Regions from separate parts of the Brevundimonas aurantiaca genome, predicted to be linked through region 1. Evidence: riboswitches for the same ligand, from Rfam matches in the RefSeq annotation. Region 1 holds a riboswitch; the other holds the start of a gene.

The links. Region 1 has a riboswitch for glycine ahead of gcvT (glycine cleavage system aminomethyltransferase GcvT). Riboswitches for the same ligand answer to the same signal wherever they lie in the genome.
Region 2: linked by a shared signal. The riboswitch ahead of JMT67_RS03675 (TonB-dependent receptor domain-containing protein) and the one ahead of gcvT (glycine cleavage system aminomethyltransferase GcvT) in region 1 are both predicted to bind glycine.

The regions. Positions count from the first base shown of each region.
Region 1 covers NZ_CAJGVD010000001.1:1,134,777-1,141,942, forward strand. The annotation lists gene pncA (bifunctional nicotinamidase/pyrazinamidase) at 1-598, opposite strand, end outside; gene JMT67_RS05660 (class 1 fructose-bisphosphatase) at 595-1,566, opposite strand; glycine riboswitch at 1,724-1,819, shown strand; glycine riboswitch at 1,823-1,908, shown strand; gene gcvT (glycine cleavage system aminomethyltransferase GcvT) at 1,964-3,079, shown strand; gene gcvH (glycine cleavage system protein GcvH) at 3,218-3,583, shown strand; gene gcvPA (aminomethyl-transferring glycine dehydrogenase subunit GcvPA) at 3,649-4,995, shown strand; gene gcvPB (aminomethyl-transferring glycine dehydrogenase subunit GcvPB) at 5,010-6,578, shown strand; gene JMT67_RS05685 (TetR family transcriptional regulator) at 6,606-7,166, opposite strand, start outside.
Region 2 covers NZ_CAJGVD010000001.1:736,670-743,835, forward strand. The annotation lists gene JMT67_RS03675 (TonB-dependent receptor domain-containing protein) at 1-2,105, opposite strand, end outside; glycine riboswitch at 2,281-2,368, opposite strand; gene JMT67_RS03680 (ABC transporter substrate-binding protein) at 2,575-3,513, opposite strand; gene JMT67_RS03685 (response regulator transcription factor) at 3,720-4,382, shown strand; gene JMT67_RS03690 (sensor histidine kinase) at 4,379-5,764, shown strand; gene JMT67_RS03695 (hypothetical protein) at 6,134-7,166, shown strand, end outside.

The DNA.
Region 1 (7,166 bases):
CAATCGCCCGGAAACTGTCCCGCGCCGTCGCCTCGGTCTGTGGCGTGATCGCGCGGCTGGCGTCGGAGATGACCACGGCCTCAAAGCCTTCGCGCACCGCGTCCTCGACGGTGAAGCGGACGCAGTAGTCGAAGGCCAGACCGCACAGGAAGACGCGAGTCACGCCCAGGTCGCGCAGCAGGCCGGCCAGGCCCGTCGGGGTGCGATGGTCGTTCTCGAAGAAGCCGGAATAGGAATCGACCGCCGGGTTGTAGCCCTTGCGGATCACGGCCAGGGCCTTTTGCACCGTAGGCGCCGCGTCGGGATGGAAGTCCGCGCCGGGCGAGCCCTGGATACAGTGATCGGGCCACAGCATCTGGCGGCCGTAAGCGACCTCGATCTCGGTGAAGGGAGCCGCGCCGGGATGGTTGGAGGCGAACGAAATCTGGTCCGGCGTGTGCCAGTCCTGGGTCAGGACCACCCAGTCGACCCGTTCGGCCAGCCGGTTGATCAGCGGCATGATCCCCGCCCCGCCCGCGACCGCCAGAGACCCGCCCTCGCAGAAGTCGTTCTGCGGGTCGATGACCAGAAGGGCGTCAGTCGGACCGATCTTCATCATGCGCTTGCGTAGGCGTCGATCTCGTTGGCCGAGCCCAGGGCGACCGGGATGCGCTGGTGCAGATGCTCGGGCTGGATGTCCAGTATGGGCTGCGTCCCGTCCGTCGTCGCCTTGCCGCCGGCCTGTTCGACCAGGAAGGCCATGGGATTGCCCTCGTACATCAGGCGCAGCTTGCCGGGCTTGTTCGGCTCGCGCTTGTCCCAGGGGTATAGGAAGACGCCGCCGCGCATCAGGATGCGGTGGACGTCGGCCACCATGGCGGCGACCCAGCGCATGTTGAAATTCTTGCCCCGGGGGCCCTCGTCGCCCTTCAGCAGATCGCCCACATAGGTCTGCACCGGCTCGGCCCAGTGGCGCAGGTTCGACATGTTGATGGCGAATTCCTTGGTGTCCGGCGAAATGGCGATGGCGTCGTGGGTCAGGATCCAGTCGCCGTCGTGCGACAGGGTGAAGCCCTTGACCCCTGCGCCCGTAGTCAGGACCAGCATGGTCTGGGGGCCGTACAGGGCATAGAGGGCGGCGACCTGATTGCGGCCGGGCTGCATGAAGTCGGCCTCGGTCGGCGAAGGCGTCGCGGACTTCAGCACCGAGACGATGGTGCCGACCATGGCGTTGATGTCGATGTTGGACGAGCCGTCCAGCGGGTCGAACAGGACCAGATAGTCGCCGGTCGAATGGGGCGCGGGCTGGACCTCGTCCATCTCCTCCGAAGCGACGCCGGCGACGGCGGGACAGGCCAGAAGGGCGTCGGTCAGCATGTCGTTGGTCATGACGTCGAGCTTCTTCTGCTCCTCGTCCTGAACATTGATCTGGCCCGAGGCGCCCAAGGCCCCGGCCAGGGCGCCGCCGGCGACCAGAGTGCTGATGTCGGCGCAGGTGGCGGCGGCGACCGTCAGGACCGTCTTCAGCCCTTCCGGAACCTCAAGGGCGGCGATGTGGGCGTCGAGGCGGGTGCGGTCGGCGGTCATGGGATCGGTCCGGAGCGGCGGAGAGGGACGCTCCGTTCTTGGCGGGCGGACGCAGGGAGAGCAAGGGCGAGCCGACGCCGGATGTCAGGAAGTGCGACAAGGCGGCGTCAAAACACGCCTGCGCTTGACTTGCGGCCGGAGTCGGTGGCTTAGGTCGATTGCTCTCGCGGGAGAGATCGGCGCGCCTCGGCGGGTCGACGCCGAAGGCGCAACCGCCCCGGAAACGCTCAGGCAAACGGACCGCGAAGCATACGGACGCTGGAAAGCCGCTCTTCACGGGCGCGCCGACGGAGCAAGGCGACATGATTTGGTCGCCGGAATCTCTCAGGCTTCAGGACAGCGGGGGCGCGAGGACGGCGGAGCTCCGCCACAACACGCGACCGTGAAAGCCTGAACCATGACCGATCAGACCCTGAAGACCACGCCCCTGAACGCCGCGCACCGCGCCCTGGGGGCCCGGATGGTGGGCTTCGGCGGCTATGACATGCCGGTCCAGTATGAGGGCGTCCTGGCCGAGCACCGTTGGACCCGCGAACACGCCGGCCTGTTCGACGTGTCGCACATGGGCCAGTGCAAGATCACCGGCGCCGACGCCACCGCCCAGTTCGAGCGGTTCGTGCCCGGCGACTATGAAATCCTGAAGGCGGGCAAGCAGAAGTATTCGTTGCTGCTGAACACCGACGGCGGGATCATCGACGACCTGATGGCCGGCCGCCCGGATCACGACGGCCTGTTCGTCGTCGTCAACGCCGGCAACAAGGACGAGGATTTCGCCTTCTGGCAGGCGAACCTGGAAGGCGACGCCAAGCTGACGGTTCTGGACGACCGCGCCCTGATCGCCATCCAGGGGCCGGAAGCCGCCGAGGTCATGGCCGCCCACGAACCGATCCTGGCGGAAATGGGCTTTATGGAATGCGCCCGGCTGATGCTGTTCGGCGTCGACTGCTATGTCTCGCGTTCGGGCTATACCGGCGAGGACGGCTATGAAATTTCGGTCCCGGCGGACCAGGCCGAGCGCGTCTGGAACACCATCCTGGAAGACGCCCGCGTCAAGCCGATCGGCCTTGGCGCCCGCGACAGCCTGCGCCTGGAGGCCGGCCTGCCGCTGCACGGCCACGACATCGACCCGACGACCTCGCCGGTCGAAGGGGCTCTGACCTTTGCCCTGTCCAAGTCGCGCAAGGAGCGCGCGGACTTCACCGGCGCCGACCGCATCTTGAAGGAACTGGCCGATGGCCCGTCTCGCGTCCGCATCGGCCTGATCGTCAAGGAAGGCGCCCCGGCCCGCGAAGGCGCCGAGATCGCCGACGCAGACGGCAATGTCATCGGCAAGGTCACCTCGGGCGGCCCCTCCCCCACCTTGGGCAAGAACATCGCCATGGGGTTCGTGCCGCCGGCCTTTGCGGCGCTGGGTACGGAGCTGAAGGTCATCGTGCGCGGCAGGTCCGCCGCCGCCGAAGTCGTCTCCATGCCCTTCGTGGCGCAACGCTATTACCGGAAGCCGAAGGCGTAACATTCACCCCGTCACCCTCGGGCTTGACCCGAGGGCCGGATTATCCGCCGCATTGCGTCGGGATCAACACAGAGAACGATCCGCCTCCGATCCTCGGGTCAAGCCCGAGGATGACGGGGTGGGAGATGGAGAAGAGAAATGAAATTCACCAAGGATCACGAGTGGGTCAGCCTGGACGGCGACATCGCCACCGTGGGCATCTCGAAGCACGCCGCCGACGCCCTGGGCGACGTGGTGTTCGTGGAAGTGCCGGAAGTCGGCAAGACCGTCGCCAAGGGCGCCAGCTTCGCCGTGGTCGAGAGTGTCAAGGCCGCCTCGGACGTCTACGCCCCCGTCTCGGGCGAAGTGGTCGAGGCCAATGACGCCCTGTCGACCGCTCCTGAAACCGTCAACTCGGCCCCGGAAGCGGACGGCTGGTTCGCCAAGATCAAGGTGTCGGACGCCTCGGAGCTGGACGCCCTGATGGATCAGGCCGCCTACGACGCCTTCCTCGCCACCCTCTAAGCCCCATCGGACCCGCTGATTAAGAGTCAGCGGGTCTTCGGCCTTTCATGGCCCAGGACAAGACCATGCGTTATCTCCCCCTGACGCCCGACGACCGCACGGCGATGCTCGCCGCCATCGGCGCGAAATCGATCGACGACCTGTTCGTGGACGTGCCCGAGGCGGCGCGGCTGGACGGGCCCGTGGACCTCCCCCGCGTGGCCGGCGAGCTGGAGGTCGAGCGCGCCCTGTCCGCCATGGCCGCCAAGAACGCCACGGCCGGCGCCACGCCCTTCTTCTGCGGCGCAGGGGCCTACAAGCACCATGTCCCGGCGACGGTGGATCATATCATTCAACGGTCGGAGTTCCTGACCAGCTACACCCCCTATCAACCGGAAATCGCCCAGGGGACTCTGCAGTATCTGTACGAGTTCCAGACCCAGGTGGCGAACCTGACCGGCATGCCGGTGGCCAACGCCTCGCTGTATGACGGTTCGACCGCCATGGCCGAGGGCGTGCTGATGGCGACCCGCGTGACCCGCCGCAACAAGGCGGTGATCTCGGGCGGGGTGCACCCCCACTACGTCAAGGCGACCGAGACCGTGGTCCACGCCGTCGGCGTGGAGACGCAGGTCCTGGCCCCCGCCGTCGACGCCGAGGCCGCCGTGATCGACCAGATCGGTCCCGACACGGCCTGCGTCGTCGTTCAGACCCCGAACGTCTTCGGCACGGCGACCGATGTCACCAAGATCGCGGAGGCCGCCCACGCCGCCGGCGCCCTGCTGATCGTCGTGGTCACGGAGGCCGTGTCTATGGGCCTCTTGAAATCGCCCGGCGAAATGGGCGCGGACATCGTCGCCGCCGAGGGCCAGTCGATCGGCAACGCCCTGAACTTCGGCGGCCCCTATGTCGGCCTGTTCGCCACGCGCGAGAAGCTGATCCGCCAGATGCCCGGCCGCCTGACCGGCGAGACGGTGGACGCCGACGGCGAGCGCGGCTTCGTCCTGACCCTGTCGACGCGCGAGCAGCACATCCGCCGCGACAAGGCGACGTCGAACATCTGCACCAATTCCGGCCTCTGCACCCTGGCCTTCACCATCCACATGAGCCTGCTGGGCGAGACGGGCCTGCGCAAACTGGCCCTGCTGAACCACGAGAAGGCCCTCGCCACGCGCGACGCCCTGGCCGCCGTTCCGGGCGTCGAGATCCTGACGAAGCGCTTCTTCAACGAGTTTGCGGTGCGCGTGCCCAAGAATGCCGCCGAAGTCGTCGATACGCTGGCGAGCCACCACCTGCTGGCCGGCGTGCCCTACAGCCGCCTGGCCCCCGACGCCGGCATGGACGACGTCCTGCTGGTCGCTGCGACCGAAACCACCCTTGACGCCGACATCAAGCTCCTGGCGACCGCCCTCGCCAAGGTGCTGGCGGCCTGAGCGGAGACAAGACCATGAGCACCATGAACACCGTCGGCCGCCCGACCGCCCCGAACCAGGTCCAGACCAAGCCCGCCACCCTGACCGGCGGGCGCGGCCTGTTGCAGAACGAGCCGCTGATCTTCGAAGGCGAAGGCTGGGGCAAGACCGGGGTCGACCTGCCCGAACCGAAGACCGATGCGTCGGACCTGGGCGACCTGGTCCGCAAGGATCCGATCGGCCTGCCCGGCCTGTCGGAGCCCGAGGCCATGCGCCACTATGTGCGCCTGTCGCAGAAGAACCACGCCATCGACCTGGCCATCTATCCGCTGGGCTCGTGCACGATGAAGCACAACCCGCGCCTGAACGAGAAGATGGCGCGTCTGGCCGGTTTTTCGGACATCCACCCCCTGCAGCCGATGTCGACGGTTCAGGGCGCGCTGGAGCTGATGGATACGCTGGCCCATTGGCTGAAGACCCTGACCGGCATGCCCGCCGTCGCGCTATCTCCGAAAGCGGGAGCGCACGGCGAACTGTGCGGCCTGATGGCCATCCGCGCCGCGCACGAGGCCTCGGGCCAGCATGAGAAGCGCCGCAAGGTGCTGGTGCCCACCAGCGCCCACGGCACCAACCCGGCCACCGCCGCCTTCGTCGGCTATACCGTCGTCGAGGTCGCCCAGACCGAGGACGGCCGCGTGGACGTGGCCGACCTGGCGTCCAAGCTGGGCGACGACGTCGCCGCCATCATGGTGACCAACCCCAACACCTGCGGCTTGTTCGAGCGCGACATTCTGGAAATCAGCCGCCTGACGCACGAGGCGGGCGCCTATTTCTACTGCGACGGCGCCAACTTCAACGCCATCGTCGGCCGGGTTCGTCCGGGCGATCTGGGCGTGGACGCCATGCACATCAACCTGCACAAGACCTTCTCGACGCCGCACGGCGGCGGCGGGCCGGGCGCGGGTCCGGTGGTGCTGTCACAGGCCCTGGCGCCCTTCGCCCCCGCCCCCTGGGTCGTGCATGACGATAGCGGTTACGCGCTGATCGAACGGGAAGAAGGCGACGCAGCCCAGGCCTTCGGCCGCCTGTGCGCCTTCCAGGGGCAGATGGGCATGTATGTGCGCGCCCTGTCCTACATGATGAGCCACGGTGCCGACGGCCTGCGTCAGGTCGCCGAGGATGCGGTGCTGAACGCCAACTACATCAAGGCCCGCCTGTCGGACCTGATGAGCGCGGCCTTCCCCGACGGCCCCTGCATGCACGAGGCCCTGTTCGACGACGAATGGCTGAAGGGCACGGACGTCACCACGCTCGACTTCGCCAAGGCGATGATCGACGAGGGCTTCCACCCGATGACCATGTATTTCCCCCTGGTCGTCCACGGGGCCATGCTGATCGAGCCGACCGAGACCGAGTCCAAGGCCGAGCTGGACCGCTTCATCGAGGCCATGCGCCTGCTGGCCCAGGCGGCCAAGGCCGGCGACGTCGACCGCTTCAAGGGCGCCCCCTTCCACGCCCCCCTGCGTCGTCTGGACGAAACCCGCGCCGCCCGCTCGCCGGTGCTGCGCTGGACCGCCCCTGCGGGCTCGAACCAGGCGGCTTAAGCCGCTCTCGGCGTCCGCCGTCCTGGATCAGGGCGGCGGACGCTGGCCCGCCATGCGTCTCAGGACGGCGAAGGCTTCACGGCCGAACCGTTCAGGCCCTTCGTCCGGATGGGCCAGCCAGGCCTCGCCGGCCAGTTTCATGATGCTGACGCCGATCGCCGCCGCGACGCGACAGGCGACGTCGTCCGGGGCCAATCCCTTCCGCTCGGCCAGCGTCTGGGCCAGCAGCCGCTCCACCCCTTCATACTTTGCGTGATCACCGGCCTGAAGGGCGGGCGTCTGATGGATCAGCCGCGTCAGGTCCAGCATGTCGGGCGTCTGGAAGCGCGCGGCGACATCGGCCAGCCCCCCCTCCACCATATCGAGCAGCGGTTCGTCGCACGGCCGGGCCGCCACCGCCTGGGCGATCATCTCAGGGATTTGGGCCTTGAGGGAAAAGACGATCTCTTCCTTGGAGCCGAAATAGTTCAGCAGGGTGCGGCGCGATACGCCCGCCGCCGCCGCCACCTCGTCCAGGGTGGCGCCGTCAAATCCCTTTTCGATGAACAGCCGCAGGCCTTCGGCCTGAATGCGGGCGTGGGTTTCCTG
Region 2 (7,166 bases), 400 kb from region 1:
CCGTTGTAGCAGCGGTTGACCAGATCCTGCGGCGCAATCGTCGTTATCACGTCGTCGATCTTGATGTCGTAATAATCCAGCGACAGGTTCAGGCCTGGGATCGAAGGCGGCGAATAGGTGACGCCCAGGGTCAGTGTATCGGCGGTCTCCGGGCGGAGGTTGGGATTACCGCCGCCGTTGTTCAGCGTATAAACTAAAGCCCCGTTCTTGGCCGGGTCATTGATGTTGTTCCAGCCGGTGGTGGTGGTGGTGAACAGCTCCGAAAGATTGGCCGAACGGATATCGCGCGACTGAGTCACACGGCCGCGGAAGCCGGGGAAGAACTCGTTGGTGGCGCCAACCTTCCAAGACCAGATCGAGCCCGTGGTGTCGTAGTCCGAGATGCGGGCGGCGGCGTTGAACTGCAGGTCGTTCAGGATCGGCAGATCCTTGACGATCGGGACCAGGACTTCGGCGAAGGCCTCCTTCACGCTGAACTCGCCGGACATGGCCGAGAAGCTGAACGTCTTGAAGGCCTTGGCCGCGTCCAGCTCGCCAATGCGCTGATCGGTCTGCTCCTTGCGGGCTTCCAGGCCGACGGCGATCGACACGTCGCCGGCCGGCAGGCTGAAGGGCTCGCCACGCAGGCTGACGCCGGCGACGTCCAGCTTGGTGGTGGCCCGCTGCTGAGGCGTGCCGGTGACATAGTCGATGGCTTCCTGAGACGGCGCGCCCAGGCCAAAGAGATTGATCGGCACGCAGCCCGAGTTGGGATTGGTCAGGGTCACGCGGCAGACGGCTCGACCGCTCACGGGATCGATTACGGAATCGACCGCATTGGCGAATTCGGTCTTCAGCAGGAAACCGGGCGTATCGATATTATTCTCAAACTCACCGTGGCTGTAGTAGGCGCCCCAGCGCCAGCTGTCGCCGAACTCGCCGTCCACGGCCAGAGTGGCCTGGGTGGTGACGCGCTCGAAATCGATCGTGGAATAGGACAGATCGGAGTTGAAACGTCCGAAGGTGAAGGACGTCTGGCCAGCGGCCGCCATCTGCTGCTTGATCGTGGACGACAAGAAGGCGTTGTCGATGCTGATGGTCAGGTCGCCGCGATCGTGATCGCCGAACCAGACATAGTCGTTCCACATCCGCGAGTGACGGACATCGGCCGTGACCCGCAGCTTGCCATTGATCTCATAGACGGCGCTGGCCAGGCCGGTGTAGCGGCGCTGCGGCGTGACCAGGGGGCTGAGATCGTCATTGGACGGACCTTCGCCGCCGATCGAGTTGGTTCCGCTGACTGTGCCGTAATCGAAAGGCCGAAGCGTGCCGTCCGGGTTAAACACCTTACCGCGGTTCACGCCCGACAGGATCAGACCGCCGTAAGCGGCGTTGGCGAAGCCGACGTCCGGCTGCAGGGCGCCGTTGACGGTGGCCCATCGGCCGATATTCGGGCGCGACGCTTTGGGGATGACGCCTTCGTTGTCGAGGTATTCGCCGCCGATGACGAAATGGCCGCGCCCGTCGGCGAAGTCTGTGCCCCAGGCGCCTTCGAACCGTTCCTGCTCAGCGTCGTCGTAGGAGGACACGCCGTATTCGGCGCCCAGCTTGCCGCCGGTGAAATAGCGATCGATGCCGATGTTCACGACGCCGGCGACGGCGCCTGAGCCCCAGGCGGCCGATGCGCCGCCCGTAACCACGTCGACGCTCTTGACCAGCACCGACGGCACGGCGTTCAGATCGTTTTCGCTGGACACGCGACGCCCATCGATCAGGACCAAGGTCCGGTTGATGCCCAGGCCGCGCAGATCGACCGGCGCATTGCCCGCACCGGTGTTGGTGCCGGTCGTCTGGGCCGATGTGGTGGCGCGGAATTGAGGCATGTCGTTGAGGGCGGCGGCGATATTCGGCCGCGCGCCGACCGACAGATCCTCGGCGGAAAGGTGGATGGTCGGCGTCGGCGCCTCGAAGCCGGCGCGGTCGATCCGGGAGGCGGTGACGACGATGTCATCGACCGAGGCCGCATCCTCTGGGGCGCCCGCCTCCTGGGCGTGGACAGAGGTGGCGCAGGCCATCAGCGCGATGGCGCTGCAATAATAGGTCAGGTTGCGATTAAGACGAGACAAAGCGAGATTCCTCATGGCGACGACGCCCCTCCCCAGGGTTGCCCAATGCGACCGGCGCTCTGCGGCGCCTGTTCGCCCCCGCTGTCATTGGGCCTGAGAGTTTCGGGCCGTTCGCCGACCCTTTCTCCTTCGGCGAGGCCGCATCCCCCGGATTCGACCTTCTCTCCAGCGTTCCTTCAGCAAGACGGTCCGTTTGCCTGAGCGTTTCCGGGGCGGTTGCGCCTTCGGCGTCGGCGGGAACCGATCTCTCCCGCCTTGCTGAAGTGAGTAAGATCGACCAACGGATGGCTGTCAAATCGCCTCTATTCGCAATTATAATGCTCTAATTCGCACAGTCGTGCACTAACATGCCGCTTTTAAAGCGCGTCAGTCGCTTGTCGCCCAGCGATTATCGGTCACCGCAGGATCGGTGAAAGCGACGTGACAGAAACACCGCCTCCGGAAGAAACAGACTTATCCACAGGAAAGCCTAGGGCGCCGTAGGGTCTTGCGGCGCCCGTTCCGCCGCCTGCATGGCGGCCCGCCAACGCTGTAGAAGCCGCTCGCGACGCGCCTGGTCGAGATTGGCGAGCAGGGCCGGTCCAACCCGAACCGGCCGAGCGCCTGGGATCAAGGCGCGACGTTCGGCGAGAATGTCGTCGCGCGCCGGGCGGACCCCCAGGCCGGCGATGATCCTCTGCCCTTCACGCGATAAAAGAAAATCCAGAAAAAGCCGGGCGGCGTTGGGGTGGGCCGCGTTGCGGGGTATGAAGGCCACGCGCGAGACGGACAGATGATAGTCCTCTGGCGTAACCAGGCCGATATCGGGCGCCCGGGCGACCCACGACGCCCCGTAGGACTGGTTCATATTGTAGGCGAAGGCCATGCGGCCGTCGGCCAGTTGGCCCATCATCCTTTGGCCGGACGTATCGGCACGCGGACGAGTAGACCCCAGGGCAGTCATAAGGGCCCAGGCGTCGGGATAGATCTGGATGTCGGCCGACAACTGCAGAAGCGCCACCCCGCTGCGTTCGGCGTCATACAGGGTGACCCGGCGGAAAAACCGGTCCGCGTCGGTGGACAGCCGTTCGAGCAGTTGGGCGTGGCTGCGCGGCACGATCTCCGACGGCAACCGCCTGCGATTATAGGCGAAGACGACGGGCTCGGCCGTCACTCCGAACGCCTGGTCTCGCCAAACCGAGCCGTCCGGCATGGCTCCCCGATGCGGCGATCGGTAAACTTGGGCGTAGCCGTCATTGATCAGCTTGACCTGCACGTCCATCGCCGTGCTCCAGACCAGATCCGGCCCCTCCAGTCCGGAGGCGGCGCGGGACTGGACTCGGTTCGCGATCAGGGTGGAGTTGATGTCCTCGAGCCGCACCGCGATCTCGGGCCAGCGCCGTTGAAACGCCGCCAGCACAGGCCCCATCAGGCTGGTGTTCGTGAGGATGTGCAGCCCGCCCTCGCGCCTGGCAAGCCATCGGACGCGGGGCGCCGTCGCGACCCCGTCCGGCTCGCCCGCGCAGGCCGAAACCCCCGCCCCCGCGAGCCCGAGAAGCAGATGTCTCCGGTCCGTCTTCACCGGGGCGGGTTTCCCGCTATTGTACCGCTCATGATCCGCTCCTTCGCATCGCCATGAGAATACTGGTCGTCGAGGATGACAAGGCGCTTCGGCATTCGCTCGAGGCCAGCCTTCTGGCGGTCGGTTTCGAACTCCGCTCCACCGACAGCGGGGACCAAGCCCTTCATCTGGAAGCGACGGAGCGGTTCGACGCCGCCGTGTTGGACATCGGCCTTCCCGACATCGACGGTTTCGAGGTCCTGAAGGCCTTCAGACGGCGGGGATCGCAGACGCCCGTCCTGATGCTGACCGCGCGCGACGCCCTGGGCGACCGGGTGGCGGGACTGGATTTCGGCGCTGATGACTATCTCGTCAAACCCTTCGCCCCTTCGGAACTGATCGCCCGATTGAGAGCGATCGTGCGTCGACGCCAGGGTCGGGCGGCGGGCGCCGCGATCGTCGGCTCACTGGTCTGCGACTGGGAGGCCGGCCGGGCCCAGGTCAATGACCGAGAGCTGTCGCTCCGTCCGCGCGAATGGGCGGCCCTGCGCGTTCTGGCCTCGCGCGCCGGCCAGGTGGTTGATCGGGAGTTGTTGGCGGCCGAGGTCTTTCCGCAGGATGAGGCTCCCTCGCTCAACGCCCTGGAGATCCATGTCGGTCGGCTGAGGCGCCAGTTGCAGCCTGACGGCCCCGCCGTGACCAATATCCGCGGTCGCGGCTATCGTCTCGATCCATGAGCGAGGCGCCCGGCTCGCGCCGCCCCCACAGTCTGGTGACACGTCTGCTGATCGCCCAGGTCGCGCCCCTGGCCCTGTTCGCCGTCGTGGTGCTGGCGGTCGGGGCCTGGACGGCCCACCGGGTGGTGGCGGAGACGGCCGACCGCCTCCTGGCGGGGGCGCTGCAGACCATCCGGGAAACGGTCTCGGTCGCCGACGGCAAGGTGACTGTCGATGTCGCGCCCTGGACTCTGGGCCTGCTCGACGGCCCCGAGCGGGACGCCGTCTTCTACAGTGTTCGCGAGGGCGACCGACTGATCACAGGCTATGAGGAGTTGCCGCGCCTGCCCGACGCCTCGTCGGAAGCTCCGGCCTTCGCCGACCTGTCCGTCCGCGGCGTGCCGGTTCGCATGGCCCAGCAAACCCTGACGATCCCAGGAAGACCCGCCCCCGTCATCGTGTCGGTGGCTCAGAGCCTGGACTCGCGACGCGCCAGCCTGTTGGATCTATATCGCAGCCTCCTGCTGCCACCCACCCTGCTCGTGCTGTTGGCGGCGCTTCTGATCTGGCCGGCCTTGAAGTGGGGCCTCAACTCGCTCAAGCGGCTGATCGACGACCTGACGCGCCGCCCCGGTCCCCATGCCGACTTCGCACCCGCCGACATCGACCTGGCGCCCCGCGAGTTCCAGCCGGTACTGACCGCCTTCAACCATCTCCTGGCGCGGCTCGAGGCCTCGACGTCGGGGATTCAGCGCTTCGCAGCCGACGCCTCGCACCAGTTGCGCACCCCGCTTTCGGTCGTGGCGGCCAATCTCGATTTGCTGGCGGGCGCGCCCAGGACCTGGACCGCGCGGGAGAGGCGTCTGATCGACGACTCCCGCGAGGCGGTCGCCGGCATGACCCGGCTCGTCGGCCAATTGCTTTCCACGGCCCGGGCTGACGGAGCCCGGATCAAGTCGTCTGCGGACCTGGGCCGGGCGGCGCGGCGCGCCTTTCAAATGGCTAAGGCGCGCCGGTCCGCTCCGAACGGCGCCCTACGCCTTCGTCTTCCGGCAGAGGCCGTGGTCGTTCTGGGCGCCGAGGACCTCATCGCTGAACAGATCCTCAATCTTATCGACAACGCCTTCCACCACGGCGCACCGCCCGTCGTCGTACATGTGCGAACAACGGGCGCGGTCTGCGTCTGGGATCACGGCCCCGGCGTCGATGAGGCCGCCCTTCCCCGCCTCACGGACCGATTCTTCCGCGCAGCCCCCTCCCAGGCGTCCGGGTCCGGACTCGGCCTCGCCATTGTTCGCACCTTGGCGGAGGCCCAAGGCGGGCAGTTCGGCTTATCCAACCGCAGCGGCGCGCGAAGCGGCCTCGTCGGGCGACTGACTTTCCAACCCAGTTCGGAAGAATGAGTCGTCGAAACGACAAGCCGTTCTGAGGGTGAACGCGCGCCACCGGATCGGGGACGCCGTTCGCACCGACGGCGGCTGAAGACGCTTCGTTCGATGTGCGGTTTGAGGGCGGCTGCGCCGAAGACGCTCTCGCCAAGTTCCACCAGAGGGCTTTCGCTTTTGCCGCACAGCGCCCGTCAGCCGCCGCGGCCCTGCCCGGCTTCGGTCGCCTTGTCCAAATCACATGCGGACCAGGCCGTGTCGCCGCGCCCGCAGAGATTGAGCCAAGAGCTTAGGACTACAACCAAAAGGATTTGACGGTTCTCGCAAAAGACGTGATCAATACAACGCACGGGGTCGGCGGGATCACATTCTCTTGGAGGAGACACGATGTTCGCGAAATCACGCAAGGCGCGCCTGCTGGCCGCCGCCCTCAGCGTCACGGCTGTCCTATTGCCCAGCGTCGCCGCAGCCTGGAAGCCGACGTCCCACGTCTATTTCGCCGAAATCGCGGTGAACGACGCGCTCGACGACGGCTATGTGGAAATCCCCGTCCTAGGAACCGGCGAGGTTCGGCGATACAAGGTTGCGGACGACACACTGATCGCGTTGAGGGCCGGTCGGGCGCAGTATCGCGCCGGCGTGCTTGGGCCGGACGCCTACCCTGACATCCTCACGGGCCAACAGGTCATCCATCCGGACGGCGAGGAAAGCGGCGTCTCGCACGGCTCGGACGCCTGGCTCGAGCACGTCTGGAACAGCTTCGGCGACGATCCGCTGCAACGCGCCTTCCGCCTGGGCTTCCTGACCCACGCGGCGGGCGACACCTATGGCCACACCTTCATCAATCAGTTTTCCGGCGCCCCCTTCACCTTGAACCCGCCGGACAATGCGATCCGCCACATCGTCCTCGAAGGCTATATCGACAAGCGCCTGCCGGGCTCAGCCTTGACCGGCGACTTCTTCACCGCCAGCGTGGCGGGGGTCGACGGACGCATCTATCAGGCGATGGTCGACGCGCGTCCCGGCTCCGCCCTGGACCGGTTGCTGCCCAGCGCCAGCAGCAGCACCAACTATTCGGTGCCGCGCCTGTTCTCGACCCTGCGCGCATCGCTCGACGCCGACATTCGGGCCTATTACGACCACAAGGCCGACCTTCAGCGCCGCATCGACAACTGCCGCTGGAACGACTTCAGCTGTTCGGCGGTCCTGCTGACGGCGGAGCTGGCCGGCTATGTGGCGCTCAATGCGGCGCCGGTCACCTACAAGGAATACTGGCGCGACGACATCGACGAAGGCCTGCGGCTCTGGCCCCAGGTCAGTCATCAGGTGGCGGAGGCTTTGTTCTTCAACGCCGAGCGCAAGACCGACACCGAGAAGGCCGACCGCATCCTCAGCGACTATGCGACCCGACATCTGCTTT